2 regions of the Latilactobacillus curvatus JCM 1096 genome follow, and region 2 is predicted to be linked to the other one. Evidence: a T-box and tRNA genes for the amino acid it is inferred to sense, from the RefSeq annotation. Region 2 holds a T-box; the other holds one or more tRNA genes.

Region 1 (15,555 bases), 270 kb from region 2:
CTGGGAAGCTGAGTCAAAGAGTGTGATAACCACGTAGATTAAACAACTTAACCTCCGTTCTGGATCCTGAGTACGGCGGAACACGTGAAATTCCGTCGGAATCCGGGAGGACCATCTCCCAAGGCTAAATACTCCCTAGTGACCGATAGTGAACCAGTACCGTGAGGGAAAGGTGAAAAGCACCCCGGAAGGGGAGTGAAATAGATCCTGAAACCGTGTGCCTACAATTAGTCAAAGCTCGTTAATGAGTGATGGCGTGCCTTTTGTAGAATGAACCGGCGAGTTACGTTTATATGCGAGGTTAAAGTGAGAAGCTGGAGCCGTAGCGAAAGCGAGTCTGAAATGGGCGAGTGAGTATATAGATGTAGACCCGAAACCAAGTGACCTACCCATGTCCAGGTTGAAGGTGTGGTAAAACACACTGGAGGACCGAACCCACGTCAGTTGAAAATGGCGGGGATGAGGTGTGGGTAGCGGTGAAATTCCAATCGAACTTGGAGATAGCTGGTTCTCTCCGAAATAGCTTTAGGGCTAGCCTCGGAATATTGGATCATGGAGGTAGAGCACTGTTTGGACTAGGGGCCCGTCATGGGTTACTGAATTCAGATAAACTCCGAATACCATTGATTTAGTTCCGGGAGTCAGACTGCGAGTGATAAGATCCGTAGTCGAAAGGGAAACAGCCCAGATCACCAGTTAAGGTCCCAAAATTTATGTTAAGTGGAAAAGGATGTGGCGGTGCACAGACAACTAGGATGTTGGCTCAGAAGCAGCCACCATTTAAAGAGTGCGTAATAGCTCACTAGTCGAGTGCCGCTGCGCCGAAAATGTACCGGGGCTAAACATAATACCGAAACTGTGGGTGGACACGTAAGTGTCCGCGGTAGGAGAGCGTTCTAAGGGCGATGAAGCTAGATCGTAAGGACTAGTGGAGCGCTTAGAAGTGAGAATGCCGGCATGAGTAGCGAAAGATCAGTGAGAATCTGATCCACCGTATGACTAAGGTTTCCTGGGGAAGGCTCGTCCTCCCAGGGTTAGTCGGGACCTAAGGCGAGGCCGAAAGGCGTAGTCGATGGCCAACAGGTTGAGATTCCTGTACTAGTTTATTTTGTTTGAACGATGGAGGGACGCAGGAAGCTAAGGAATGCACACGACTGGAAATGTGTGTCTAAGCAACAAGTCTTGAGTTGAGTGAAATGCTTGATTCTTTAAGGACAAGTTGTAATGGGGAGCGAAATTAAGTAGCGAAGTTCCTGATGTTACACTGCCAAGAAAAGCTTCTAGTGAGAAATAAACTACCCGTACCGTAAACCGACACAGGTGGTCGAGGAGAATATCCTAAGGTGAGCGAGTGAACTCTCGTTAAGGAACTCGGCAAAATGACCCCGTAACTTCGGGAGAAGGGGTGCTGACCGTCAGGTCAGCCGCAGTGAATAGGCCCAAACAACTGTTTATCAAAAACACAGGTCTCTGCAAAATCGAAAGATGACGTATAGGGGCTGACGCCTGCCCGGTGCTGGAAGGTTAAGAGGATGAGTTAGCGTAAGCGAAGCCCAGAATTGAAGCCCCAGTAAACGGCGGCCGTAACTATAACGGTCCTAAGGTAGCGAAATTCCTTGTCGGGTAAGTTCCGACCCGCACGAAAGGCGTAATGATTTGGGCACTGTCTCAACGAGAGACTCGGTGAAATTATAATACCCGTGAAGATGCGGGTTACCCGCGACAGGACGGAAAGACCCCATGGAGCTTTACTGTAGCTTGATATTGAGTGTTTGTACAGTTTGTACAGGATAGGTAGGAGCCGTAGAAATCGGAACGCTAGTTTCGATGGAGGCGTTGGTGGGATACTACCCTAACTGTATGACCACTCTAACCCGCGCCACTTAGCGTGGCGGGAGACAGTGTCAGGTGGGCAGTTTGACTGGGGCGGTCGCCTCCTAAAGTGTAACGGAGGCGCTCAAAGGTTCTCTCAGAATGGTTGGAAATCATTCGTAGAGTGTAAAGGTATAAGAGAGCTTGACTGTGAGATTGACAAATCGAGCAGGGACGAAAGTCGGACTTAGTGATCCGGTGGTTCCGTATGGAAGGGCCATCGCTCAACGGATAAAAGCTACCCTGGGGATAACAGGCTTATCTCCCCCAAGAGTCCACATCGACGGGGAGGTTTGGCACCTCGATGTCGGCTCATCGCATCCTGGGGCTGTAGTCGGTCCCAAGGGTTGGGCTGTTCGCCCATTAAAGCGGTACGCGAGCTGGGTTCAGAACGTCGTGAGACAGTTCGGTCCCTATCCGTCGCGGGCGCAGGAAATTTGAGAGGAGCTGTCCTTAGTACGAGAGGACCGGGATGGACATACCTCTGGTGTACCAGTTGTGCCGCCAGGCGCATCGCTGGGTAGCTATGTATGGACGGGATAAACGCTGAAAGCATCTAAGTGTGAAGCCCCCCTCGAGATGAGATTTCCCATTCCTTTATGGAAGTAAGACCCCTGAAAGATGATCAGGTAGATAGGCTAGGAGTGGAAGTACAGCGATGTATGGAGCGGACTAGTACTAATCGGTCGAGGACTTAACCAAAGGTGCAATGTTAGGCTTTTGAAATGAAATATTACTTATTATGCAGTTTTGAGAGAACGAAGTTCTTCTCAGTGCGCAAGCACAAAATAGTGTGGTGGCGATAGCAAGAAGGATACACCTGTTCCCATGTCGAACACAGAAGTTAAGCTTCTTAGCGCCGATAGTAGTTGGTGGGAAACTACCTGCGAGGATAGGACGTTGCCGCGCTTTTATTGATGGAGGTTTAGCTCAGTTGGGAGAGCGTCTGCCTTACAAGCAGAGGGTCACAGGTTCGAGCCCTGTAACCTCCATTGAGTCGTTAGCTCAGTTGGTAGAGCATCTGACTTTTAATCAGAGGGTCGACAGTTCGAGCCTGTCACGACTCATCGGCCAAGTTACACGCCAAAATGCGGGTGTGGCGGAATTGGCAGACGCGCTAGATTTAGGTTCTAGTGTCTATATAGACGTGGGGGTTCAAGTCCCTTCACCCGCATTCAATTGAATATTCAATGAAAGTTATCTTATTATGCCGACTTAGCTCAGTTGGTAGAGCATCTGATTTGTAATCAGAGGGTCGGGCGTTCGAATCGTCTAGTCGGCATTAAGATGCGGAAGTAGTTCAGTGGTAGAACATCACCTTGCCATGGTGGGGGTCGCGGGTTCGAATCCCGTCTTCCGCTTTCATTATGATTAAGCCGGGGTGGCGGAACTGGCAGACGCACGGGACTTAAAATCCCGCGGTAGGTGACTACCGTACCGGTTCGATTCCGGTCCTCGGCATCATAATGAAAAATGCACCCATAGCGCAACTGGATAGAGTGTCTGACTACGAATCAGAAGGTTGTAGGTTCGACTCCTACTGGGTGCATATAACGGGAAATAGCTCAGCTTGGTAGAGCACCTGGTTTGGGACCAGGGGGTCGCAGGTTCGAATCCTGTTTTCCCGATTGTAACGTAAGTTACATATTATAAATTTAAGTTTTTTGGCGGTGTAGCTCAGCTGGCTAGAGCGTCCGGTTCATACCCGGGAGGTCGGGGGTTCGATCCCCTTCGCCGCTATTTTTCAAAAAACTTGGACCTTTAGCTCAGTTGGTTAGAGCAGACGGCTCATAACCGCCCGGTCGTAGGTTCGAGTCCTACAAGGTCCATCGTTTGGTGAGATTTTGTAGGTGGTTATAATATTTTTATATTATCGCGGGATGGAGCAGTCTGGTAGCTCGTCGGGCTCATAACCCGAAGGTCGTAGGTTCAAACCCTACTCCCGCAATTGGTCGCATGGTCTAGCTGGTTAGGACGCCTGCCTGTCACGCAGGAGATCACGGGTTCGAGTCCCGTTGTGACCGTTTCAAAATGGCTCAGTAGCTCAGTTGGTAGAGCAATGGATTGAAGCTCCATGTGTCGGCAGTTCGATTCTGTCCTGCGCCATATCATGAATATGCGGGTGTAGTTTAGTGGTAAAACCACAGCCTTCCAAGCTGTTGTCGCGAGTCCGATTCTCGTCACCCGCTTTTCATGGGCCTATAGCTCAGCTGGTTAGAGCGCACGCCTGATAAGCGTGAGGTCGATGGTTCGAGTCCATTTAGGCCCATTATCTAAATAATATGGAGAAGTACTCAAGTGGCTGAAGAGGCGCCCCTGCTAAGGGTGTAGGTCGGGAAACTGGCGCGAGGGTTCAAATCCCTCCTTCTCCGTTTTGTATGGCCCGTTGGTCAAGTGGTTAAGACACCGCCCTTTCACGGCGGTATCATGGGTTCAAATCCCGTACGGGTCATTGTAACAATGTTACATTTTATATGTTTTATGGAGAATTACCCAAGTCTGGCTGAAGGGAACGGTCTTGAAAACCGTCAGGTGGGTTCTGCCCACGCGAGAGTTCGAATCTCTCATTCTCCTTTATATTATCGCGGGATGGAGCAGTCTGGTAGCTCGTCGGGCTCATAACCCGAAGGTCGTAGGTTCAAACCCTACTCCCGCAATTTGGTCGCATGGTCTAGCTGGTTAGGACGCCTGCCTGTCACGCAGGAGATCACGGGTTCGAGTCCCGTTGTGACCGTTTCAAAATGGCTCAGTAGCTCAGTTGGTAGAGCAATGGATTGAAGCTCCATGTGTCGGCAGTTCGATTCTGTCCTGCGCCATTTTTGGAGGAGTAGCGAAGTGGCTAAACGCGGCGGACTGTAAATCCGCTCCTTCGGGTTCGGTGGTTCGAATCCACTCTCCTCCATATTTTTTAGGGATATAGTTTAAAGGTAGAACTACGGTCTCCAAAACCGTCAGTGTGGGTTCAATTCCTACTATCCCTGTTTATATTATAGCTTGCATATTATGTGTGAATGTAGTATAATTATTCATGTTAATGATGGCGGTATTGGTGAAGTGGTTAACACATCGGTTTGTGGATCCGACATACGTGGGTTCGATTCCCACATACCGCCTTTATTCTTGGGCTATGGCCAAGCGGTAAGGCAACAGGTTTTGATCCTGTCATGCGCTGGTTCGAATCCAGCTAGCCCAATTTACTTTTTAAGGGACAGGATTTGTTCTTTTATGGCGGTATAGCCAAGTGGTAAGGCAGAGGTCTGCAAAACCTTTATCACCGGTTCAAATCCGGTTACCGCCTTTGCGTTTAGGCGCTAACCTTAATTGGTCAAAATGCCGGTGTGGCGGAATTGGCAGACGCGCGGGATTCAAAATCCCGTTTCCTCACGGAAGTATCGGTTCGACCCCGATCACCGGTATAATTGAACATTATACAGTTTTAAAAAGCCTTAGAGATAGGGCTTTTTTTGTTGCGTTAATACCATGGTTCTTTTGAATACTAATAGTTAATTGGTAGATTGCAAATTTAATCCGAATTTTTGGACAAATTTGTCAGCATAACCTGATACGGTGTTTGCCAGTCGAGTATTTTAAGCGGTCGCTGGTTAATTTGGAGTAACGTCGTCGTTAAATCTTGAGCACTAATGTGCTCAAAACGAGTCCCTTTAGGATAAAAATAACGTAAATTCCGATTAAAGCGTTCATTACTACCACGTTCAGCTGGAGTATAAGCATGGCAGTAATAGGTCTTAATACCATATTGTGATTCAAGTGATACTAGCCCACTAAACTCAGTGCCACGGTCCACAGTAAAGCTGTGCACCGGACCATTAAAAGTGGTTAGGAACTTAGTTAGTGCTTCATTAACAGTCGCTGTCGTCCGATCTTTTAACCGGTATGCCCAAAGGAACCGTGATTTGCGATCGATTAAAGTTAATAAAACTGCCTTACTATGCCCACGAGGACCAACGACTGTATCTAGTTCAAAATCGCCGATGCGCTTACGTTGATTAATCATCATGGGACGCTGTTCAATTGATCGCCCCAAAGATTGATTATATTTGGATCGTTGGTCAACGTTACGCCGTTGGCGTACGCCATGTTCAGGTAGATCATTCAAGGAGAAACCAATTCTCCCCTGATTTAGCCAATTATAAATAGATTTAGTAGCTAGTTTAAATTCGTGAGCAATCATTCCTGGTGACCAGCTTAGACGTAAATGGTTGAGAATTTTTTGCTTTAACTCATCGCTCAGCTTAGTTTTCCGACCACATCGTGATCGCTTGTATTCGGCATCTGTTTGTGCTAATTCAGCCTGATAAGGTTGACATCGAGATAATTCATAAGAAATTGTTGACGGTGATCGGTTCAGCCGAACGCCCATTTGGATATTGGACAGCCCTAGTTCACAAAAGGTTTCGATTTTAATTCGTTCGGAATAGGTTATACTAGACAAAAGATCAGCTCCTAAAAGATGGGTTTGTGGTAAACACCATTTTAAAGGAAGCTGATCTTTTTTGTCCGAACAGCGTTCGGATTAATTTTACAATCTACCTAATAAGCATTGGGGGGTTGCTAAAAATGACATTAACTATGTGTCACCGAAGCAACTTATTGATCAAATTTGTAATTCCAGAAAAGTCGGTGCTAATTTATTAATTAATACCGGGCTTGAATTTGACGGTGCCATTCCAGCATTTTCACAGTCGTTATTGAAGATTGTCGGACAATGGATGTCAGTTTATGGAGAAGCAATTTATGCGACAAATCATTATGAAAATCAGACCTACTTGGCAAGTGGCGAGACAACCGATTTTATCAAAGGAAACTATCTGTTTGTCTATGGTTTAGGTAATATAGGTAATAGTAATGTTGTGCTGGGTGGCGAAAAGGCGCGGAAGATAGTGTTTAATCAATATCCGCAACGCGTAACTAGCATCACTTGGTTAGATAATCAAGCGTTGTTTGAGTTTGAGCAGGCTTTAGACGGGACGCTAACAATTTATGCCAATGCTTTTCAATATGGGACACATTTAATTGATCGCGTAGCCACTATAACTGTCGAAGACTAGTGACGAGGTAGAAGATGAAAACAAAAGATGTAACGATTAGGTATCAAAAAACAGCGACGGTTCATAGTGATCGCAATCAACTGGCTTGGCTTGGAAAGATAGCAGTTGGGACATGTTTCTTGATGTACGTGTCATATATCCAACAAATTATGGCTAATTTAGCTGGGCACCCTGTGTCGGCGATTCAACCAAGCGTTGCGATGGTTAATGCGACTTTGTGGTTTAGTTACGGTTGGTTTAAACCACATAAAGATTGGCCAATCATCATTTCAAATGTCCCAGGAATCATATTTGGGCTGGTAACATTAATTACAATTTATTACCATTAATAGCAAAATAACCCGGGTCAATTGACCCGGGTTATTTTTTTGATCAACTTACGCTAAATTAATTGACACCCTTTATGAATGGTATGGTACCATAGGCGTAATTAGAAAAGCGAAGGGATGCGGGCGCATGCGACGTTCTAAATGGATAATAATCATCATTGGTTTAGGAGTTTTGATTGGCAGTGGATGGTGGCTTTTAGGGCATGCAACGACGCAAAAAGCGCAGCAAATCAAGCAAACAGAAAATGAACAGCCCACTTTTTATTTGCATGGTTATGGCGGTTCGGCTCGTTCGACTGATAGCATGATCAAAGCTGCTCGCGAACAAAAGAATGCGACACAGGTTCTCACTGCAACCGTTCGTAAGGATGGTTCAGTTGATTTACAGGGGCGTTGGTTAGCTAAAACGACACGACCAATCGTGCAAGTTGTTTTCGAAGATAATCGCAATCCTGACTATCAACAAGATGGTGAGTGGTTTAAAAACGTCTTAGTCGCGGTTAATCGGCAGCACAGCTTCAAACGATTCAACGTGGTGGCACATTCGATGGGCAACTTGACGGCTGTTTATTATTTATTGAATCATGCGACTGATAAACAGTTACCCCGTATGGCGAAGATGGTGAATATTGCGGGTCATTTTGATGGGATTATCGGGATGGATGATCAGCCTAATCAAAACCAGGTTAAAAAGGATGGCCAACCACAAAAAATGAACGCGACTTATCGGCAACTGATGGGACTGCGTAACCAGCTCCCTGCTAAATCGATTACGGTGTTGAATATCTATGGGGATTTAGGCGATGGGACGCATTCTGACGGACGTGTTAGTAATGCATCGTCACAGTCGTTGCGGTATTTGGTGACGCCTGGTGCGAAGACCTATCAAGAAAAGAAGTTTACTGGTAAAAAAGCGCAGCATAGTCAATTACACGAAAATCATGCAGTCAATCAAACTGTCTTAGCGTTTTTATGGTAAAACATACTTAAAAAGTGGTGGCGACAAAAATTAATTTTGTCGCCACCACTTTTTTAATGTTCAAGACGGTAGTCTCGCGCTGCTTGTTCGAGATTCGAAATGAGAGCTTGTTGTTTTGGCGAGAAGAACTGGGTCTTACGATAGGCTAACGAGATATAAAAGATTGGTTGTGGTTCATCCAATAAATCAAGTACCACTAAGTCATCAGCAGGCGTAATACTGGTTTCAGTTAGAAAACCGATGCCGACATTTTCGTGAATCATACTTTTTAAGACACTAACGTCATTGGTGCGGTAAATAATTTCGGGTTTGATTTGATTGACGTCCGATAAGTTCTTGAAGACCACGGGATGCACGAATCCTTCCGCGAGCATAATAAATTTCTCGTGGGCTAAATCACGAAAGGCGACCGCTGGTTTCTGGGCTAAGGGACTATCAGGTGCAACTACAATCTTAAAATGGTGACGTTCGATGACTTTAGCTGTGATGGTATCGGTTTGAAGTGGCGTCGCAGAGCCAAGAAGCGCGACATCTAGTTCACCGGCTTCTAATGAAGCCAACAATTCTTTGGAACCCCCATCAGCTGTCTTAAAATGTTGAATCGTGCCGTTAGCGGCTAGCTTTTGTGCTAATTTTGAGAAGTAGTAAGTGCCGATAATTGGTGGCAAGCCAAAACGCAAATCAGTAGCGTTGAGATTGAGCATGTCGGCCTTTGTTAGTTCAATCTCCGCTAATATTCGCGCGGCATGTTGATAAAGTTGCTCACCACCAGGGGTAATAATCAATGATTGGTGTGATTGATCGCGCTGAATGAGTTTGGTCGCGAATTCATCTTCAAGGCGTTTGACCGCGTAAGTGATCGTCGGTTGACTGACCTTGAATTGATCAGCGACTGCCGTAAAATTTTTTAATTTAATTAGCGCAGCAAAATAGGCCAAATCTTTAATCTTCATAAAAACTCCTGTTTAATGCAGTTTAGACGTTTCATATAAATCTATTTTATCATAAATGTAAGTTTTGACTATCAAATGTTGAGGCGTGTATAGTGACCAACATGATATAAAAGAAAAGGAGATTTTTAATATGAAAGCACAACAAATTTTAAATGATCCATTTTTAAATAAGGGTACAGCATTCACTGCTGAAGAACGTGCACAATTTGGTTTAACGGGGATGTTACCACCTCACGTGCAAACCATTGATGAACAAGTTAAACAAGCTTATGCCCAATATCAATCAAAAGCCAACATGCTTGAACAACGGATTTTCTTAATGTCAATTTTTAATGAAAACCGTGTGTTGTTCTTTAAATTATTCAGCCAACATGTTGCTGAATTCATGCCAGTGGTTTACGATCCAACGATCGCTGACACAATCGAAAACTACAGTGCTTTATATGTGAACCCCCAAAACGCTGCTTTCTTATCAATCGACGATCCTGATTCAATGAAGACAACCTTGGCAAACGCTGCTGATGGTCGCGAAATTAAATTAATCGTTGTGACTGATGGCGAAGGAATCTTAGGGATTGGCGACTGGGGCACACAAGGTGTGGATATCTCAGTTGGTAAATTAATGGTTTATACGGCTGCTGCCGGGATTGATCCTAGTCAAGTCTTACCAGTTGTTTTAGATGCTGGGACGAACCGTGAAAGCTTACTCAATGATGAGTTATACTTAGGCAACCGTCATGAACGGGTTCGCGGCGATCGTTACTACGATTTCGTCGATCAATTCGTGCAAACAGCTGAAGACCTATTCCCTAATATGTATCTTCACTTTGAAGATTTTGGCCGGAGCAATGCTGCTAATATTTTGAACAAGTACAAAGATCAAATCGTGACGTTCAATGATGATATCCAAGGCACAGGGATTATCACATTAGCTGGGATTATGGGCGCTTTAAATATCTCTGGTGGCAAGATGACCGACCAAGTTTACATGAGCTTTGGTGCTGGGACTGCGGGTGCTGGGATTACCCATCGCATCTTCGAAGAAATGTTACAAGAAGGTTTAACTGAAGAACAAGCACGTAGCCGTTTCTACATGGTTGACAAGCAAGGGCTATTGTTTGATGATGATCCAGAATTAACACCAGAACAAAAACCATTTGCGCGCAAACGGAGTGAATTCGCGAATGCTGATGAATTAACAACTTTAGAAGCTGCTGTCAAAGCAATCCACCCAACTATTTTAGTGGGGACTTCAACCCAACCTGGGACCTTTACAGAATCAATCGTGAAGGAAATGGCTGCTCACACAGAACGCCCAATTATTTTCCCATTGTCAAACCCAACGAAATTAGCTGAAGCAACTGCTGCAGACTTAATCAAGTGGACTGACGGCAAAGCTTTAGTAGCGACTGGGATTCCTGCTGCACCTGTTGAATACAACGGTGTCACATATGAAATCGGTCAAGCAAACAACGCTTTAGTCTATCCAGGGCTTGGTTTAGGCACAATCGCGTCAACTGCGAAAGTCTTAAATGACGAAATGATTAGCAAAGCAGCTCACTCATTGGGTGGCATCGTTGATCCAACAGAACCTGGCGCAGCTGTCTTACCGCCTGTGACAAAACTAGATATCTTCTCACAAACGGTTGCGAACGCTGTTGCTCAAAGCGCTGTTGATCAAGGTTTGAATAAAGAACCAATTGCTGACGTGCAAAAAGCCGTCGCAGACATGAAATGGGAACCAGAATACAAAGCACTATAATTTAAATATAAATCGGTAGGAGCGTGAAAGAGTTGGCAGCATTTCTAACATCATTATCAAGCGTTGTCGAAATCGTCTTAGTCATTGCATTGGGGTTTTGGCTACGGAGTTCAAAAAAATTCGATGATAATTTTAAAGGCACAATTTCATTTTTAATCATGAATGTCGCTTTACCATTATCAATTTTCGTCTCAGTTCTAGATAACTTAACCCGTGAAAAGTTGGTCGGTTTATCTGGCGGCTTGATTTACGTCTTAATTAGTTTCGCCCTCGGTTATCTCGTGGCATGGTTACTAACCAAGGCTTTCCGAATTCGGCCAGGTCGTCGTGGGACATTTATCAATATGTTCGTTAATGCCAATACCATCTTCATTGGGTTACCATTGAACTTGGCACTATTCGGTGACAAGAGTTTACCTTACTTCTTGATCTACTATGTGGCCAATACGGTTTCAACATGGGCAATCGGGGTCTTCTTCATCTCAAATGATGATCCAACCAAAGAAAAAGGCGCTGCTAAAGGCAAATTTAACTGGCGTAAATTATTACCTTCTCCATTAATCGGTTTCTTAGCCGCATTAATTTATCTTCTAACTGGTTTACCATTACCAGAACTTGTTGATAAGACATTCTCAATGGTCGGTGGCATCGTAACACCAATGTCATTGATCTACATTGGGATTATCTTAGCTGATGCTGGTTTGAAATCAATCCATTTCGACCGCGATACAGTCCTTGCGTTATTAGGCCGTTTCGTTGTGGCACCAGCCATCATGATTGCCATCATGCTATTCTTCAAGAACACAACCTCAATCCCATCAATCGAACAAAGCACATTGATTATTCAAGCTGCAACACCTGGTTTGGCTGTCTTACCAATCTTAGTTGGCCAATCACATGGTGATGTTGAATATGCAACGAATGTTGTCACAACAAGTACTGTCTTGTTCGTAGTTGTTGTCCCAATCTTAATGCAAATTGTTCAATATATCTAAAGCTTAAATGTGTCGTTCAGCTGACACTCCCCTAAATTTTACCCCCATTGCGCCGTCTCAATTAATTGAGACGGCGCTTTTTTTGTGCAAAGAAACACAAAGAATGTTGTCAAAGGCGGTAAAGTGCATTACAATGAAAACGGATTCAATAATGTAAAGGGGACGACAGCATGACAGAGAAAATCTACACCAACTTAGCACCTGAACCATTGGGACCATACAGTCAAGCGATTGCAACGGATCAACTGGTTTTTATGTCAGGGCAACTCGGATTAAAAGATGGCCAATTGGCACCAGACTTAGCGAGTCAAACAAAACAAGCAATCACGAATATGCAACACGTGTTAGCGGCAGCAGGATTATCCCTAGAAAACGTTGTGAAAACCAATTGTTTTTTAACTGATTTGGATGACTTTAACGAATTCAATGAAGTATATGCGCGCTTCTTCGGTGATATCGCACCGGCTAGAAGTGCCGTTCAAGTTGATAAACTACCAGCTGGCGCAATTGTTGAGATAGAAGCAGTTGCAATTCGTTAATGCCGTAATTGACTGAATAAACAACCATTTGAAAAAAGCCTCCAGAGGAAATTAAATGCATTTCATTTAACCATCTCTGGGGGCTTTTTTGCATGCCTGAAATTTAATGTTTAAAGTGATGTTTATGGGTACAAATACTGATATATAAGCATTGTTGTGAAAATATTCTACCAATGTTAATTAGAAAAAGATTAAAATTAGATGATAAAAATTGCGAATAAAATGAAGCTCCAGCGCGACCATTTTGATGACATGGAACCGAATACAAATATCGGCATTAAAGAAGTTTACACATGTTGCATAATCATAGATAGGGATTATCTCTTTAAAAGATTTAACAGATTCGTTTTAAAACAACTTGTACACAATTTAATAGCTTGTCAGAATAAAAAAACATTAAGTCCAATTGGTGATTAATTGATTGAATCTTTGATATCCCAATTGATAACTAGATCGTACCAAAGGTGTAGTGATGAATGGAAAAATAGAAAAATCATATGGAGGTAGACGATGGATAGAAGAAAATTAGCGCTGGGTGCAACAATGCTGACCATGTTATTGACGTTTATCTGTATCAATAGTGGTCGTACTCAAGCAGCGATACCCGCCCATATTCCAATCGATGGCATCTTTAAACCCTCCATTGGGGTAGATAGTTCCGTTCAAGCAGGTGGAATTGTGCAAGTGACACCAGATAGCCAGAACAAGAAGGGGGCAATTTGGTCGGAAGAGCAGTATAAGATTGATTTGACACATAATTTTACAAGTTTAATGTATGTCAATTTAGGGGACAAAAAAGCGCAATCGGTTGACGGGATGGCCTTTGCAATGATGAATGACCCAGACAAGGTTAAGAATTGGCAGCAAGTGACCGGTGGCGCCCTTGGTGTTTGGCGGAATCCATTTTCTTGGGTAAAAGATAACTCAGCAATCGCCAAGTCATTTGCCGTTGAATTCGATACGTACCATAATGGCAATGATTTTGACGGTTTGCTACCCAATGATGGCCCAGATAGAGGCCATGTTGCTTATAATTTTCCAGGACAAGATAGTGCATATCAGCGTTTACCAAGTCGCTTGTACGCGCTAAACCATCTACAACTTCAAAAACCGCAAAATGGTGATTATTTATCATTAGTAACATTAGGCCATATCGTGATGGCACCAAGTGTACAGGCTGCGACAACATCGAATGAAACAACTACGAGGAAAATTGCACTAGAAGCAGGGGACACAACAACGACTAACCCACCAATTGTGCCAGGGACAGATGGAAACGGAAACGGACCAACTGGCGCAACAGGGGATATCACGATTGATAATTTAACATCACTTGATTTTGATAAGGTGAAACTGACTGGTGGCGCGCAAAACGTTAAGAATATCGTTAAAGATCCTAACGTACAAGTCACCGATAAACGGGGAACTGGCGCTGGCTGGAATATTACCGTTAAAAGTTCAGAATTTAAAGACACAACGGATTCAACGCATATCTTAAAAGGCGCACAGATTAATTTTCCAGTCGGTAAAGTAGTCGCTAGTGATTCAACGAATACTGCTGCACCAACAGCTAAAGCGATTACTGTTCCTGCTGATGGGTTGGATAATGCGCAAATCTTGATGAGTGCTGATAAAGATAAAGGGATGGGAACATGGGCAGATGTGATGACAACTGACGGCATTACACTGGATATCGCTGGTGGCGCTTATGCTGGCAGCTATAATGCTGATTTGACCTGGACACTTGGGGATACACCGCTTCAATTAGCTGGCAGCAGCCGCTAAATTTGAAAGAGGCAAGTGTTAAGTCGTTACTGCAACGGACTAAATTTTAATCGATGTGCAAAGTGATTAAAGAGAGGGACTTCAAAAATGAAATGGATGCATATTTTACAAAGAATCAGCGTCGTCATCTTAATGGGCGGCATCGCGTTGTGGTTGAATACAACGACCGTCCAAGCGGCTGATCAGAGTATGAATTACCAAGTTAAAGCGAATTTACCCAGCAGTCAAAACAATCAAAGTGTAACGTATTTTGATTTAAGGCTGGCACCTAATCAGGAAGAGACGATTAGTATCACGGTGCAAAATAAGGATAACCAAGCGCATATCTTTAACATCAGTCCGAATACGGCGGTGACTAATCAAAACGGGGTCGTTGATTATAGCCAGTCAAAGAAAAAAGCGGATGAAACGGCGCCTGCTAATATTGCCTCACTGATTACGGGGGATAAAAAAGTAACGGTGCCGGCTCACAGTAGCAAGGACGCCATTTTTAAAATTAAAATGCCTGCTAAGAAGTTCCATTGTACTTTATTAGGTGGTTTTAATATTGTTCGTGAAGGGCAGCCTACCGTTAAAAAGCAAAAGAATCGCGTGACATTGCGTAACCAATTCGCTTATGTAATCGGTCTGAAAGTGACCGAAAGTGATGCCATTATTGCGCCAAATCTGAAACTGAATCACATCAAAGCGGGGCTCGTTAACTATCGGACAGCAATTACGGCTAATTTACAGAATACAAAGGCTGTTATGATCAGAGGCTTGAAAGTTGATGCGGTGGTTACCAAGTTAGGCTCTGATCAAGTGCTTCACCGGACAGTCAAATCAGACATTGCGATGGCACCGAATTCGAACTTTGAGTACGCCATCAACTGGGATAATGAAGCGCTGAAGCCGGGCAAATAAATGCTTAAGCTAACCGCCACTGATAAGTCGGGCGGTTAGTGGTATTTTACGAGTCGGTTTAATATTACAGAGCAAAAAGCCCATCAAGCTAATGACCAAGCCGTTGATTTACAAAAAACAACCATTAACTGGTGGTATATCATGCGGTGGCATATTCCTGGTGCTCTTAGTTGGGTATATTATTTTTCTAAAACGACAAGCGAAAAAAGCCTGATTCAATGAAGTCCCAATCCTGAGCGCGTCATCGATTAGAATGGATTCGAAAATAATCCCTTGATAATGAATAGATGGAAGTATTATCTCTATTCACTACCAAGGGATTTTTATATGTGCTGCGTTATTGGTTGTTCGGTTAATTAGGTTTAAAAA
Region 2 (15,555 bases):
GATGGTAACGGTCGTAAGATGAGTAAATCACTTGGGAACACAATCTTGCCTGAAAAGATCATCAAACAAATGGGGGCGGATATTGTGCGCCTCTGGGTCGCTTCAGTTGATGCTAGCTCAGACGTGAAAGTCACAATGGAAAACTTCCAACAAGTCAGTGAAGCTTACCGGAAGATCCGGAACACAATGCGGTTCATGATTGCGAACACAACTGATTTCGATCCTGCTAAAGATACAGTTGATTACGCAGAATTAGGTTCAGTTGATAAGTTCATGTTGGTGCGCTTAAACGCAATCATCGCCAGCTGTAAAGCGGCGTATGATGCTTACGACTTTGCCACAGTTTATAAGACAATTAACATGTTCTTGACGAACGAATTATCAGCCTTCTACTTAGACTTCGCCAAAGACGTTGTTTATATCGATGGTCAAAATGATGCACCTCGTCGTAACATACAAACTGTTTTCTATGCAGTAGCAGTAGCCTTGACGAAGTTATTGACACCAATCTTGCCACACACAGCTGAAGAAATCTGGAGCTACTTACACGAACCAGAAGAATTCGTTCAATTAGCTGAAATGCCAGAAGTTGAACATTTTGCCGGTGAAGAAGACTTAGTTGAAACTTGGAATGCCTTCATGGGGATCCGTGACGATGTCTTAAAAGCTCTTGAAACAGCCCGGATGGACAAGGTCATCGGTAAGTCATTAGAAGCGGCCGTAACACTTTATCCAAACGAAGCCAATGCTGCTTTATTAGCTTCATTGGATGCTGATGTTAAACAATTATTGATTGTCTCACAATTAACAATTGCGGATCAATCAGCCGATGTTCCAACAGAAGCTACTCAATTTGATGGCATTTCGGTTAGTGTTGCGCATGCTGAGGGGGATGTTTGTGATCGTTGTCGGATGATTAAGACTGATATCGGTTCAGATGATAAGTTCCCAATGCTTTGTGCGCGTTGTGCTGCAACTGTCACAGCCAACTACCCAGAAGCAGTTGCGGAAGGTTTAGAAAAATAATTAATGTGTTAAGGCGGTGCGAATATCAAATTCGCACCGCTTTTTTTGTGCAATCGATAATAATTAGATAACGTTTTCATTGCTATAAAATTAATCTTTGTTAATAATATTACCGTTAATGATTGTTTATTGGTAAAATAACAATAGTAATTAGAACGGGTGGGTAAATGACACGACGACAAGCGACTAAGCGCTATATGGCAATGATTTTAATCGAATTATTAATGGATCAAAAAGCGACGAAATTGACGGTCGCGACTTTTTTGAAGACGGCTAATTTGTCACGAACGACCTTTTATAATCATTTTCCAACGGGCATGTGCGGCTTATTTTGGTGGACACTTGAACAACAAATTATTCAAAAAGTTGATGAGAGTATAGTGAGTGGCGATTGGGAATCCGGCTGTCATGAAGCCATTCAATTTATTACACGGTATCGCATGTTTTGCTTGAATTTATATCATCTAGCGGATTATCCGGAACGCCGCCGCTTTTTTGAACAGGTTATGAAACAGATTATTCATAAGGCATTGCGCCATTACAAAGCACAATACACGCCACAACAGTTAAATCACTTGGAAGACTTTTACGGCGGTGCAATCATTCGCCAATTAGATTGTTGGTTTGAAAATAATCTGCAGACCGAACCGGAGGTGATTGATGAGCGGTTATGTTTTAATTTGAAGCAGCTTGAGAAAATCGTTAAAAGTGACTAAACAATTTAGTGATATTGTTCACTTTCCGGACAATTCGCTGAACTTGTAACTGGAATGCTGCCCAGGTTTTGCTACACTAAGGATGTACCAAAAAATAATATTAATAGCAACTCCACACAACGAAAAGCCCTACCGGAATACGGTAGGGCTTTTTGTATACATTACACAAGATGTACTAGAATAAAGAAAAACAAGAAGAATGACCGTAGCAACGGGCAAAGGTTTATCTTTTTTTAATAAAAATAGCGCTATCATAAACATAAGGAGGAAAATATGACTGGTTATATGAATCAGATATTGAATGCTTTGTTAAAGAATGGAGATTACATGACAGCAAATGAATTGGCCGATGTAGTTGCCGTATCTCAAAAAACGATTTACAGGTCGGTTAAATCGATAAATGAGACTTATAAAATGACTTTAGTAGAATCGGAGCATGGAAGAGGCTATTTGTTAAATTACCAGAATTATTTACAAATAATGAAGCAAACTCACGAAAAAGATTATGTCGCATTCTCGCCAGTTGAGAGACGAAATGTAATTATATGGTAGATTGTAAAATTAATCCGAACGCTGTTCGGACAAAAAAGATCAGCTTCCTTTAAAATGGTGTTTACCACAAACCCATCTTTTAGGAGCTGATCTTTTGTCTAGTATAACCTATTCCGAACGAATTAAAATCGAAACCTTTTGTGAACTAGGGCTGTCCAATATCCAAATGGGCGTTCGGCTGAACCGATCACCGTCAACAATTTCTTATGAATTATCTCGATGTCAACCTTATCAGGCTGAATTAGCACAAACAGATGCCGAATACAAGCGATCACGATGTGGTCGGAAAACTAAGCTGAGCGATGAGTTAAAGCAAAAAATTCTCAACCATTTACGTCTAAGCTGGTCACCAGGAATGATTGCTCACGAATTTAAACTAGCTACTAAATCTATTTATAATTGGCTAAATCAAGGGAGAATTGGTTTCTCCTTGAATGATCTACCTGAACATGGCGTACGCCAACGGCGTAACGTTGACCAACGATCCAAATATAATCAATCTTTGGGGCGATCAATTGAACAGCATCCCATGATGATTAATCAACGTAAGCGCATCGGCGATTTTGAACTAGATACAGTCGTTGGTCCTCGTGGGCATAGTAAGGCAGTTTTATTAACTTTAATCGATCGCAAATCACGGTCCCTTTGGGCATACCGGTTAAAAGATCGGACGACAGCGACTGTTAATGAAGCACTAACTAAGTTCCTAACCACTTTTAATGGTCCGGTGCACAGCTTTACTGTGGACCGTGGCACTGAGTTTAGTGGGCTAGTATCACTTGAATCACAATATGGTATTAAGACCTATTACTGCCATGCTTATACGCCAGCTGAACGTGGTAGTAATGAACGCTTTAATCGGAATTTACGTTATTTTTATCCTAAAGGGACTCGTTTTGAACACATTAGTGCTCAAGATTTAACGACGACGTTACTCCAAATTAACCAGCGACCGCTTAAAATACTCGACTGGCAAACACCGTATCAGGTTATGCTGACAAATTTGTCCAAAAATTCGGATTAAATTTGCAATCTACCTAAGAATTCAGTTTCTTAGAATCTTTTATTTTGGCTGTTGAAATATTATTATTTATGATACTTTCGCGATTTCTGGGTTGTTCCTTCTCAACATGCGTTATACTATTAGTCAGTTACTATTTTGATCAATTGAAGTAAGAGGAATTTTAAATGCAAAAAAAACTAGTTATCACGGAAAAACCAAGTGTTGCCAAAGAGCTTGCTAAAGTTCTAGGAACAACTCAGAAAACTAAAACCTACTTTGAGGGCGATCAATACGTCATCACTTGGGCGTTTGGGCATTTGTTATCGCTGCAATTACCAGAGGATATCAAAAAAGAATGGCAACAATGGCGTTTGGAAGACTTACCGATTATTCCCAAGCATATCGGTTTAAAGCCATTGCCTAAAACGGGTGGACAATTAAAAGCTATCAGTCACCTCGCCAACCGCAAAGATATTTCAGGTGCGGTGATTGCAACTGATTCGGGGCGTGAAGGGGAAGCCGTTGCGCGCTATATTTTGGAATGGATTAAATTCGATAAGCCGGTTGAACGGCTCTGGATTTCATCGCAAACGACTAAGGCCATTAAAGCAGGGTTTGCAAACTTAAAACCAGCCAAGCAATTCGATAATTTGTACGCATCAGCGTTAGCACGCGGCAAAGCGGATTGGTTGATTGGCTTGAACGTGACACGGGCATTGACGACCAAGTATGAAGATAATTTATCCGCTGGTCGGGTGCAGACACCAACGTTAGCCTTTGTGAACGAAACGGCACAACAAATCAATCGTTTCAAACCGCAAACCTATTACACAATTCACTTGACGGTCGATCAACAGCAAGCCGCCTTACAATTAGCAAACCCGCAAAGTATTAAGACGCGCCAAGCAGCAGACGACTTAGTTGCACAATTGCAACAAGCCAAAGGCCAAGTGGTCAGCGTCAAAACAACGCAGAAATCGCAATCAGCACCTTTACCATATGATTTAACGGAACTCCAACAAGTGGCCAATGCAAAGTATGGCTTATCCGCGAAAAAGACGTTATCCTTGATTCAATCATTGTATGAAATCCATAAAGTTGTCAGTTATCCACGGACGGATTCGAAATATCTCTCAACAGATATCGAAGGGACTTTGAAGGAACGGTTGTCGGCATTAGTCAAATTTGATCCACGTGCTAAGCAATACTTGGGGCAAGGCAGTCAGGTCAAACAAAAAGCCGTCTTTAATGATGGCAAAGTAACGGATCACTACGCTTTAATTCCAACTGAAGAACCCGTTCGTGCCGAAAAATTATCGACGGATGAACTGCGCATGTATCGCTTGATTGTGGAACGCTTCTTAGGGTTGTTTGCTGATCCATACGTGACAGCTGTTACGAAAGCCACCGTTAAATTTGGTGATCAAACCTTTACGTTTAAGCAAACAAAAGTCGTGCAACAAGGTTGGCATGCTGCCGATAAAGAGGGGCAACCAACCGCGACGGTCGACTGGCGAGAAGGGATGGTAGTTCGCGCTAATTTTGCGGTTAAAGAACAATTGACGACGCCCCCTAAGCCATTGACTGAAGGGATGTTGCTCGGGAAGATGGAACACTACGGTTTGGGGACGCCAGCCACTCGTGCTGAAATCATCGAAAAATTAGTCCGTAGTGAACTCCTAGAACGACAAGGTCATGCTTTAGCAGTGACGCCAAAAGGTCAGCAACTTTTAAAATTGGTTAATCAGACCTTGGTTTCACCAGAACTGACAGGAAAATGGGAACAGTCGCTTGAAGCGATTGCCAAAGGCGAAGAAAATCCGAAGGCGTTCATCACTGAAATCGAGGGTGCCACTAAGACCTTGGTCGGTGAGATTAAAAAGAGTGAGACGGAATACCGCGATTTTGCAGTGACGAATAAAAAATGTCCGGAATGTGATCATCCGTTAAAAGAACGCAATACGCGTGACGGTAAAATTTATGTCTGCACAAACTGTCACTATCGGCGTCGGAAAGATCCGAAGGTTTCCAACCATCGCTGCCCACGATGTCACAAAAAAATGGTGATTATTGAAGGCCAAGGCGGCGCATACTTCCGGTGTCTTAATGATGGGACAACTGAAAAGATGCTCGACAAGAAAGATCGTAAGAAGAAAATTTCTAAACATGAAGAACGCAGCTTGATTCAAAAAGTGAACCAAGAAGATGAACCGGCGGAAAGTCCATTAGCCGCTGCATTGCGTAAGGCAATGGAAAAATAAGCTAACAAAAAAGGTAGCAACTAGAATTATTCTGGTTGCTACCTCTCTTTTTGTTGTTTAGAAAAGTTGTTTGACTTGTTGTTTGGTGCGGTCAACAATATTCTGACCGTCTTTGACTTGCATGCTAGCATCTAAGTGAGAACGACCAGTCATGTAATCGAATGCGACGCCAGGTTCAACATTCCAGACGTAATCGTTGAAATTCAGCGTGCCATCTGTGGAAATGGCCTGAACCCAGTAACCGCGCGGCATCAGTTCATTACCCCGAAAAACGGTCGTGACTTTGTAAATCACTTTTTTGTTTGCTTCGAGCGCAGTGCGGACTTTTTCTTCAAAAATCTGCATCGTTTTTTGATTACTGTACGCGCTTTGGGTGGCGAGGTTAAGTGGATTATCTAAGCTGCCCGGTTGACCAGCTTGAAAGTTACCATTCTGATCAAAATTAAAAGTGAGTGTATAAGCAATCAAGTGGCCACGATTTTGCGGTGTGATTCGGCGGTCATTGACAATCAGAGGTTGATTATGCCAACCCGTTGGATTCCAAATTTGGCGCGTCCGGCCTTCTGATTTGCCCAGATTCCGCTTTGATAAGTAAGCTGTGACGCTAGTTGTTCGGTTAAGCTGGTCGAGTTGCCCATAGACGATTTTTTCACCTTGCCAATCCGTTGCTGTTAATTGGCTTTGATCGTTATTAATTGGTAGATAGGCCGCAGATCCGCTTTTAAAATCTTGATCAGCAATGGCTTGATAATCAGGACTGACTGGGGGTGTTTGTTTAGCTGGTTGCTCAGTAGCAACTGTAGCAGGGAACACATTTTGTAAGACATTGTTGCGACCACCGAGATAACCGACTGCCAAGATAGCAATGGTTAAGATGGTTCGTCTAATTTTTTTCGTTTTCAAAAGAGATACTCCTATTAATGAAAATTGATTTGAGACAAGATAAAAACCCACGAGATGAATTGATCATCGGTGGGCTGAAGGTATTATTTTGAACTATTGCGTAGTGTCAGCGTCGTGCCAATCGTAATGACTTGGGGGATAATTTCGCTAGCGGCGAGTTGTTTAACCAATAACTCGGCAGCTGATTGGCCCATTTGTTCAGTGTAAACTTTAACGGAACTTAAAGTAGGGAACGTGTATTGGCAAATTGAGGTATCGTTGAAACTAATCAGGCTGAGTTGTTCAGGGACTTTGATGCCTGATTCATGTAAGGCGCGTAAAGCGCCGACTGCCATTGCATCATTGGCGATGAAGAGGGCTTCTGGTAAATCGGAACTTTGGTCTTGTAATAATTGTATCATGAGTTGGTAACCTGATTCGGGTGTAAAGTCACCGGTTAAAATCCAATCGGGGTGATAGTTTTTTTGAGCTTTGAGTAACGTCTTAAAATGAATAAAACGGGGATCCGGTCCCAATTTAGTATTATCAGCAGTGCTCTCTTGACCAGTTAACATACCAATTTTAGTTAAGCCGGCGGTTGTAAAATGATTGATTACGGATTTAATTGGTGTTTTGAAGTCGGTCATCACACAGCTGACTTCACAATCGAGCGTGTTCATGTCGACGAAGACGAGGTTGTGGTTGAGTTTTTTTAGGCGCTTAATCTGCGCAGGGCTGTACTTACCAATTACCACAGCACCCGTAGCATCATGGAGCGTATCAAATGGATCGTTTTGAAAGAAGCGTGTTACGTCATAACCAAGTTCTTTGAGTTTCTTTTCAACGCCAAGTCGGATGGAGAGGTAGTATAGATCTTCCAATTCTTCTTTAGCGGTATACCATTCAACAATCGCAATGCGTCCGCGTTGCTGGTTCATTTTGCGCGTGTTTTTACGATAGTTTAAACTTTCGGCGGCTTCGAAAATCCGTTGCCGGGTCTCATCGCCAACCGAAAGTGTTTGATCATAATTTAGGACCCGCGAAACGGTTGCATTCGAAACGTTAGCGAGTTGAGCAATATCTTTGATCGTTGCCAAGGTGCACCTCTCAATTCAATGTTTACTATTACTTAGTTTAGCATAACCAATGAAAAGAAAGCGATAGTTAACAAAAAAGATTGATTTTTTAGTAAATGTTTAGTAAAATGAAAGCGATTAATAAAGGAGGAATTTACTATGAACATGACAGAATTAAATACCGCATTCGAAAACGCATTCCACAAAGCACCGGAAGCGAGCTACTTCGCACCAGGTCGGATTAACTTGATTGGTGAACATACTGATTACAACGGCGGGCATGTTTTCCCAACCGCGATTACATTGGGCACATATGCAGTCGTTGCTAAACGTGATGACCAAACAATCAATTTATTATCTGGGAACTTTGAAGATGCGGGTGTCATTTCATTTGACCTCAGCGACTTATCTTATCAAAAGGCCCACAACTGGGCGAACTATCCAAAAGGGATGATTGTTTACCTTCAAGAACAAGGTTACACAATCGACAGTGGTTTGGACATTTATTTAAAAGGCAATATTCCAAACGGCGCTGGCTTATCATCATCCGCATCAATTGAATTATTAATGGGTGTGATTCTAGAAGACCAATTCAATTTAGAAATTGACCGTGTCGACCTTGTTAAAACCGGTGTCATGGTTGAAAATAAATTTATCGGCGTTAACTCAGGCATCATGGATCAATTTGCCGTTGGAATGGGCAAAGCCAACCATGCCATCTTACTAGACACGAACACATTGGATTACGATTTAGTCCCAATTGATTTGCAAGACAACGTGATTATTATCATGAACACTAATAAACGCCGTGAATTGGCCGATTCAAAATATAATGAACGTCGCAGTGAATGTGAAAAGGCCTTAGCCATTTTACAAACGAAGAATGATATTCAATCATTGGGCGATTTAGATAACGAAACCTTTGATTTACAAACATACATGCTACAAGATGAAAACTTGTTGAAACGTGCACGCCATGCGGTTTCTGAAAACCAACGGACAATGAAGGCCCGCGAAGCCCTGAAGAACAACGACCTTGAACGTTTCGGCAAATTAGTTAATGCGTCACACGTGTCATTGCAATTTGATTATGAAGTGACTGGGATCGAATTAGACACACTCGTTCAAACCGCTTGGCAACAACCAGGGGTCTTAGGCGCTCGGATGACTGGTGCGGGCTTTGGGGGTTGTGCGATTGCAATTGTTGCTAAAGACCAAGTCGACAACTTTGAAACGAATGTTGCTAAAGTTTATACAGACAAGATTGGGTATGCGCCAAGTTTCTACGTGGCAGAAATTGCCGATGGCGCTAAAAAATTAGGTTAATCAGTCAACTGAAGAGGAGAATGATAAGATGACAGTTTTAGTATTAGGTGGCGCCGGCTACATCGGCTCACACACCGTTGATCAATTAATTCAACGCGGCACGGATGTGGCCGTTGTCGACAGTCTCGTCACCGGCCATCAAGCCGCCATTAATTCACAAGCGCGCTTTTACCAAGGCGATATTCGCGACAAAGATTTCATGCGCAGCGTCTTCCAACAAGAAAAAGTCAGCGGTGTGATTCATTTCGCCGCTTTCTCAATCGTGCCCGAATCGATGCAAGCACCACTTAAATATTTCGACAATAACACATACGGCATGACTGCCTTACTCGAAGTGATGAATGAATTCGACGTCAAACACATCGTCTTTTCATCAACAGCGGCCACTTATGGGGAACCGAAATCAATTCCAATTAAGGAATCCGACCCACAAGTCCCAACTAACCCGTATGGTGAAAGTAAATTAATGATGGAAACGATGATGAAATGGGCTGACAGAGCTTACGGTATTAAATTCGTTGCATTACGGTACTTCAATGTCGCTGGTGCCAAACCAGATGGTTCAATCGGTGAAGATCATCACCCAGAAACCCACTTGTTACCAATCGTGTTACAAGTGGCTGCTGGCAAACGTGAACAACTCTCCATCTTTGGTGATGATTATGATACACCAGATGGCACTAACGTCCGCGACTATGTCCACGCGTTAGACTTAGCCGACGCCCATATTTTGGCCCTCGGTTACCTCGAAGAAGGCCATGATAGTAACGCCTTTAACTTAGGCTCATCAACTGGTTTTTCAAATATGGAAATTGTCGAAGCCGCTCGCAAAGTGACTGGCAAGGCAATTCCTGTGACAATGGCACCGCGTCGTGCTGGTGATCCAAGTACTTTGATTGCCGCAAGTGACAAAGCACGCGAAGTCTTAGGTTGGACGCCACAGTATGACAATATGGAAGCAATTATTGAAACTGCCTGGAATTGGCATTTAAATCATCCAGCAGGATACGCAGATCGGTAGAGGAAAGCATATGCAAGCAAGAGAATTGATTCAAACATTTATTGAAAAAGTGATTATCTTTCAAGACACACTTTATAAAGCAGAAGACCAACAGTACTTATTTAATCTCGTCTTAGACCTTGTTGGTGAAGAGGACAGTAACGTTGCGGTGACTGATCAAAGTCTCATCGGATTAAAGGACGCATTGTTGCGTCTTGCAGTTGCGAATAGCCGGATTGAGAATTTAGCGGCAGAACAAGATATTTTAGGGGCGAAGTTGATGGATTTGGTGACGCCATTACCAAGTGCGGTGAACCGCCATTTTTGGCATCAATACGAGAGTGATCCCCAACAAGCACTTGCCGACTTTTATGAATTAAGTCGGGCCAACGACTACGTTAAAGTGGCCGCAATCGCGAAAAATATCGCTTATCAAGTGCCGACGCACTATGGCGACTTAGAAATCACGATTAATTTATCGAAGCCGGAAAAGGATCCGAAACAAATTGCGTTAGCCAAAACGATGAAACAAACCGGCTACCCCAAATGTCAATTATGTCTGGAAAATGAGGGGTATACGGGGCGTTTAGATTTCCCAGCACGGCGTAATCATCGCATCATTCGTTTTGAATTGGCAGGTCAGACTTGGGGCTTCCAATATTCACCATATGCTTATTTTAATGAGCATTCGATTTTCCTTGATGGTCAACACGAACCAATGGTGATTAATGAAACGACCTTCAAAAATTTATTACAGATTGTGAAGCAGTTCCCCGGCTATTTCGCTGGGAGTAACGCTGATTTACCGATTGTCGGTGGTTCGATCTTAACCCATGAACATTATCAAGGGGGGCGTCACGATTTTCCAATGGCTAAGGCGCCAATCGAGACACCACTACATTTTAACGGGTATAATGATATTCAGGCGGGAATTGTGAAGTGGCCAATGTCAGTCATTCGTTTGACGAGTGCGAATGCAACGCATTTGGAAACACTCGCTGCACAAATTTTAACTAGTTGGCAAAATTACAGCGATCCAAGTGTCCAAATCTTAGCCCACTCAGAAGACGGCACACCACATCATACGATTACGCCGATTGCGCGGATGCGAGACGGTCAATTCGAAATTGATTTGGTACTACGCGACAATCAAACGTCTGCAGAACATCCAGATGGAATTTATCATCCACATGCAGATGTGCAACATATTAAAAAAGAAAATATTGGTTTAATCGAAGTGATGGGCTTAGCAATTTTGCCACCACGACTCAAAGATGAAATGGCTGAGGTTGAACACTATCTCTGCGATCAACCAAACCAGATGGCCGCTTACCATCAAGAATGGGCAGATACGATTAAAGCCGCTAACACATCGATTACATCAGATAACGTAACGGAATTAGTGCGGACTGAAGTCGGCAAAGTGTTCATGCGCGTTCTAGAAGACGCTGGTGTTTTCAAATGCAACGAACAAGGTCAGGCAGCATTTATTAAATTTACGCAACATGTTTAACCTATAAGGAGGGACATTCATGAAGTATTGGCGAGAAGCATTTGGAGAAATAAATGGTCAAACGGTTTGGCAGTATTGGCTAGAGAATCGTCAGGGGTATCAATTAGCCGTGACAGAATACGGCGCAACGATTACTCACTTGGTGATGCCGGATCAAAGTGGTCAGATGGCCAATGTTGTGATTGGCTATGACACCCTAGCGGATTTTGTAAAGCAACAAGCTTATTTTGGTGCGACAGTGGGACGCGTAGCTGGCCGCATCGGTCAAGGTGCTTTTACACTCGATGGTCATGATTATCAAGCACCGATTAATAATGGCGCCAACACGAATCATGGTGGCCCCAATAGTTTTGAATCGCAAATCTGGCAATCATCAGTGGTTGAAAAAGATGATGCGATTAGTGTCGTTTTCATGTTAACGAGTCCAGATGGTGAAAATGGATTCCCCGGTAATTTAGCGGTGACCACGACGTATACGCTAAATGAGGCCAATGAATGGCTAATTGACTATCAAGCAACGACTGATAAAACCACGTTGTTTAACCCAACATGCCATGTCTATCTGAATTTGACGGGGGACTTTGATCAATTTGTTGGCCAACACACATTGCAAATCGATAGTGACCGTTTTGGTGCCATTCAACCAGACGGCTTACCAACCGGGGAATTAGTCCCAGTTGCGGGCTCTGTCTTTGATTTACGTCAACCGCGAGCTTTGCAAGCCGCTTTTGATAGTGAAAATACGCAAACTAAATTGGTCGGTGGTTTTGATCATCCATTCCTGTTGAATCAAACGCCGGGTAAATCGGATGCGATTTTACGCGATCCCGAAAGTGGCCGCTCGATCACAATTGATACAGAAGGGAATGCAATCGTTATTTATACCGCCAATGGCTTCGGGGACGAACCAAACTTAACAAATCAGGCAATTCAACCCCACCAAGCAGTGGCGATTGAAGCCCAAATGATGCCAGATGCCATCCATCATACCGAGTTTGGTAATATTGTTTTGCATCCTGGCGAACAATATCAACGGCGGACCCGATATAAACTCAATTAATTTATTTTACGCTTGCATGCGGTTACAAAATCGCGTATAATTGACTTGTTTAGATGACCGATTCTGGTGGCTAGATAATAATTGTGTATTTAAAAGGAGTAACATCATGGAAAAAGGAACAGTAAAATGGTTTAACAATGAAAAAGGTTTCGGCTTTATCTCAGCAGAAGGTCAAGACGATATCTTTGTACATTTCAGTGCAATCCAAGACGAAGGCTTCAAGTCATTAGAAGAAGGCCAAGCGGTCGAATTCGACATCGTTGAAGGCACACGTGGAGCACAAGCTGCGAATGTTGTAAAACTTTAATTTAGAGGAATTAAATACGACTATTCTAATTTAATTTAATTAAATTTAAATTAGAATAAGATCGTTCATGTTTATAAAAAAATAGCATAAAAGTGTTGACTTCATTTATCATGTGAACTATGATAAGCACATAAGTTAATAAAGCGATTGAAAAGCGCAGTAGAATTAGTAACCACTATTACAGAGAGTCGGGATTTGGTGAGACCTGACATATGTTTCTAAGTCGAATTACACTTTTTGTTTTATCAAATCGTACGTTGAATTTACGTTAAAATCTAGAGTGATATTTTGAAAGTGCACTTTCAAAATATAACACGGGTGGTACCGCGAAAAAATGACATTTCGTCCCAGTAATCTTTATTTTATTAAAGATTGCTGGGACTTTTTTAATTTAGGAGGAAATTTTGATGAGAAAAAATATTATTGATGAATTAACATGGCGTGATGCGATTAACCAACAAACAGATGCTGAAGGATTGCGTGAATTAGTAGAAAACAACAAGATTTCTTTATACTGTGGGACTGATCCAACTGGTGATAGTTTACACATCGGTCATTTGATTCCATTCATGATGATGAAGCGATTCCAATTAGCTGGACATCACCCATACATCTTAATCGGTGGTGGGACAGGATCAATTGGTGATCCAAGTGGTCGTAATTCAGAACGCCAGTTACAAACAATGGAAAAGGTTCAAAAAAATGTTGAAGCTTTATCAAACCAAATGCGGAAATTATTTGGTAAAGATGCCAATGTTACTTTTGTTAATAACTACGATTGGTTATCAAAAATCTCATTGTTGGACTTTTTAAGAGATTACGGTAAGAATTTCAACATCAATACAATGTTAGCTAAAGATATTGTTGCTAGTCGTTTGGAAGTGGGGATTTCATTTACTGAATTCACATACCAAATTCTACAATCAATTGATTTCAAACACTTACATGATGAACATAACATCCAACTGCAAATTGGTGGGGCTGATCAATGGGGCAATATTACTTCAGGGATTGATATGATTCATAAACTTGAAGGTAGCGACGAACCCGTATACGGTTTAACAATTCCATTAATGTTGAAAGCTGACGGAACTAAGTTTGGTAAGACAGCAGGTGGTGCAATCTGGCTTGATGCTGAAAAGACTTCACCATACGAATTCTACCAATTCTGGGTAAATCAAGATGATCGTGATGTTATTAAATACCTTAAATTCTTCACATTCTTAGAAGAAGACGAAATTGAAGAATTGGCACAAAAAGTTGCAACAGAACCTGAAAAACGTGAAGCACAAAAACGTTTAGCACAAGAAGTGACACGTTTTGTTCACGGTCAAGAAGCATTAGATGAAGCGGAACATATTACTGAATTACTTTTTGAAGGTAATATCAAAGCTTTAGATGTTGTTGAAGCAGAACAAGCTTTTGGTAAAGCACCATCAGTTGAAATTAGTAAAGAAGCTAAAAACATTGTTGACTTCTTAGTGGATACAGGTATTGAATCTTCAAAACGTCAAGCACGTGAAGATGTTCAAAATGGTGCCATTACAATTAATGGTGACCGTATCCAAGAAACTGATGCGATGATTGACCCGATGACTAGCTTTGATGGCAAGTTTGTGATTATTCGCCGTGGGAAGAAGAATTACTTCTTAGCACGTGTTACTGACTAGAGACGTTCCAAAAATTAAATGAAGGCTTTTGTATCTATACTGAATGTTACTGGGTTCTTCGTGAATGTAGATCATATAGTATAACCCCAAAATACAACTGCAAAGGTAGCCGTCAAACGTTGTTTGACGGCTATTTTTCGTACTCTAAAAAATCGGAATCGCTTTCATATGTTTGCTTTTATGGACAATGAGCGTATTCTATTGATTGGGGTTATACTATGGTAGATTGCAAATTTAATCCGAATTTTTGGACAAATTTGTCAGCATAACCTGATACGGTGTTTGCCAGTCGAGTATTTTAAGCGGTCGCTGGTTAATTTGGAGTAACGTCGTCGTTAAATCTTGAGCACTAATGTGCTCAAAACGAGTCCCTTTAGGATAAAAATAACGTAAATTCCGATTAAAGCGTTCATTACTACCACGTTCAGCTGGCGTATAAGCATGGCAGTAATAGGTCTTAATACCATATTGTGATTCAAGTGATACTAGCCCACTAAACTCAGTGCCACGGTCCACAGTAAAGCTGTGCACCGGACCATTAAAAGTGGTTAGGAACTTAGTTAGTGCTTCATTAACAGTCGCTGTCGTCCGATCTTTTAACCGGTATGCCCAAAGGAACCGTGATTTGCGATCGATTAAAGTTAATAAAACTGCCTTACTATGCCCACGAGGACCAACGACTGTATCTAGTTCAAAATCGCCGATGCGCTTACGTTGATTAATCATCATGGGACGCTGTTCAATTGATCGCCCCAAAGATTGATTATATTTGGATCGTTGGTCAACGTTACGCCGTTGGCGTACGCCATGTTCAGGTAGATCATTCAAGGAGAAACCAATTCTCCCCTGATTTAGCCAATTATAAATAGATTTAGTAGCTAGTTTAAATTCGTGAGCAATCATTCCTGGTGACCAGCTTAGACGTAAATGGTTGAGAATTTTTTGCTTTAACTCATCGCTCAGCTTAGTTTTCCGACCACATCGTGATCGCTTGTATTCGGCATCTGTTTGTGCTAATTCAGCCTGATAAGGTTGACATCGAGATAATTCATAAGAAATTGTTGACGGTGATCGGTTCAGCCGAACGCCCATTTGGATATTGGACAGCCCTAGTTCACAAAAGGTTTCGATTTTAATTCGTTCGGAATAGGTTATACTAGATA

The links. A T-box is a leader RNA that pairs with one kind of tRNA and senses whether it is charged. The one in region 2 lies ahead of tyrS (tyrosine--tRNA ligase), so its partner is inferred to be a tRNA-Tyr.
Positions count from the first base shown of each region.
Region 1: it encodes a tRNA-Tyr, which carries the amino acid that the T-box ahead of tyrS (tyrosine--tRNA ligase) is inferred to sense. The anticodon was not compared.

Region 1 covers NZ_CP026116.1:295-15,849, forward strand. The annotation lists rRNA gene LCU_RS10005 (23S ribosomal RNA) at 1-2,574, shown strand, start outside; rRNA gene rrf (5S ribosomal RNA) at 2,665-2,781, shown strand; tRNA gene LCU_RS00015 (tRNA-Val) at 2,792-2,864, shown strand; tRNA gene LCU_RS00020 (tRNA-Lys) at 2,867-2,939, shown strand; tRNA gene LCU_RS00025 (tRNA-Leu) at 2,963-3,046, shown strand; tRNA gene LCU_RS00030 (tRNA-Thr) at 3,082-3,154, shown strand; tRNA gene LCU_RS00035 (tRNA-Gly) at 3,162-3,233, shown strand; tRNA gene LCU_RS00040 (tRNA-Leu) at 3,248-3,333, shown strand; tRNA gene LCU_RS00045 (tRNA-Arg) at 3,348-3,421, shown strand; tRNA gene LCU_RS00050 (tRNA-Pro) at 3,427-3,500, shown strand; tRNA gene LCU_RS00055 (tRNA-Met) at 3,539-3,612, shown strand; tRNA gene LCU_RS00060 (tRNA-Ile) at 3,628-3,701, shown strand; tRNA gene LCU_RS00065 (tRNA-Met) at 3,747-3,820, shown strand; tRNA gene LCU_RS00070 (tRNA-Asp) at 3,823-3,896, shown strand; tRNA gene LCU_RS00075 (tRNA-Phe) at 3,906-3,978, shown strand; tRNA gene LCU_RS00080 (tRNA-Gly) at 3,991-4,061, shown strand; tRNA gene LCU_RS00085 (tRNA-Ile) at 4,068-4,141, shown strand; tRNA gene LCU_RS00090 (tRNA-Ser) at 4,157-4,244, shown strand; tRNA gene LCU_RS00095 (tRNA-Glu) at 4,253-4,324, shown strand; tRNA gene LCU_RS00100 (tRNA-Ser) at 4,356-4,446, shown strand; tRNA gene LCU_RS00105 (tRNA-Met) at 4,456-4,529, shown strand; tRNA gene LCU_RS00110 (tRNA-Asp) at 4,533-4,606, shown strand; tRNA gene LCU_RS00115 (tRNA-Phe) at 4,616-4,688, shown strand; tRNA gene LCU_RS00120 (tRNA-Tyr) at 4,694-4,774, shown strand; tRNA gene LCU_RS00125 (tRNA-Trp) at 4,783-4,853, shown strand; tRNA gene LCU_RS00130 (tRNA-His) at 4,913-4,985, shown strand; tRNA gene LCU_RS00135 (tRNA-Gln) at 4,994-5,065, shown strand; tRNA gene LCU_RS00140 (tRNA-Cys) at 5,100-5,170, shown strand; tRNA gene LCU_RS00145 (tRNA-Leu) at 5,205-5,288, shown strand; gene LCU_RS00150 (IS30-like element ISLpl1 family transposase) at 5,396-6,325, opposite strand; partial or broken gene LCU_RS00155 (alpha-L-fucosidase) at 6,438-6,941, shown strand; gene LCU_RS00160 (SemiSWEET family transporter) at 6,956-7,270, shown strand; gene LCU_RS00165 (alpha/beta hydrolase) at 7,398-8,249, shown strand; gene LCU_RS00170 (LysR family transcriptional regulator) at 8,303-9,202, opposite strand; gene LCU_RS00175 (malolactic enzyme) at 9,324-10,964, shown strand; gene LCU_RS00180 (AEC family transporter) at 10,997-11,959, shown strand; gene LCU_RS00185 (RidA family protein) at 12,130-12,498, shown strand; gene LCU_RS00190 (WxL domain-containing protein) at 13,009-14,283, shown strand; gene LCU_RS00195 (WxLIP family cell surface protein) at 14,371-15,186, shown strand.
Region 2 covers NZ_CP026116.1:275,150-290,704, forward strand. The annotation lists gene ileS (isoleucine--tRNA ligase) at 1-1,026, shown strand, start outside; gene LCU_RS01545 (TetR/AcrR family transcriptional regulator) at 1,194-1,742, shown strand; gene LCU_RS01550 (HTH domain-containing protein) at 2,016-2,294, shown strand; gene LCU_RS01560 (IS30-like element ISLpl1 family transposase) at 2,389-3,318, shown strand; gene LCU_RS01565 (DNA topoisomerase 3) at 3,483-5,558, shown strand; gene LCU_RS01570 (DNA/RNA non-specific endonuclease) at 5,616-6,461, opposite strand; gene LCU_RS01575 (LacI family DNA-binding transcriptional regulator) at 6,545-7,537, opposite strand; gene LCU_RS01580 (galactokinase) at 7,676-8,842, shown strand; gene galE (UDP-glucose 4-epimerase GalE) at 8,871-9,863, shown strand; gene galT (UDP-glucose--hexose-1-phosphate uridylyltransferase) at 9,874-11,355, shown strand; gene LCU_RS01595 (aldose epimerase family protein) at 11,375-12,415, shown strand; gene LCU_RS01600 (cold-shock protein) at 12,522-12,722, shown strand; T-box leader at 12,861-13,075, shown strand; gene tyrS (tyrosine--tRNA ligase) at 13,130-14,392, shown strand; gene LCU_RS01610 (IS30-like element ISLpl1 family transposase) at 14,627-15,547, opposite strand.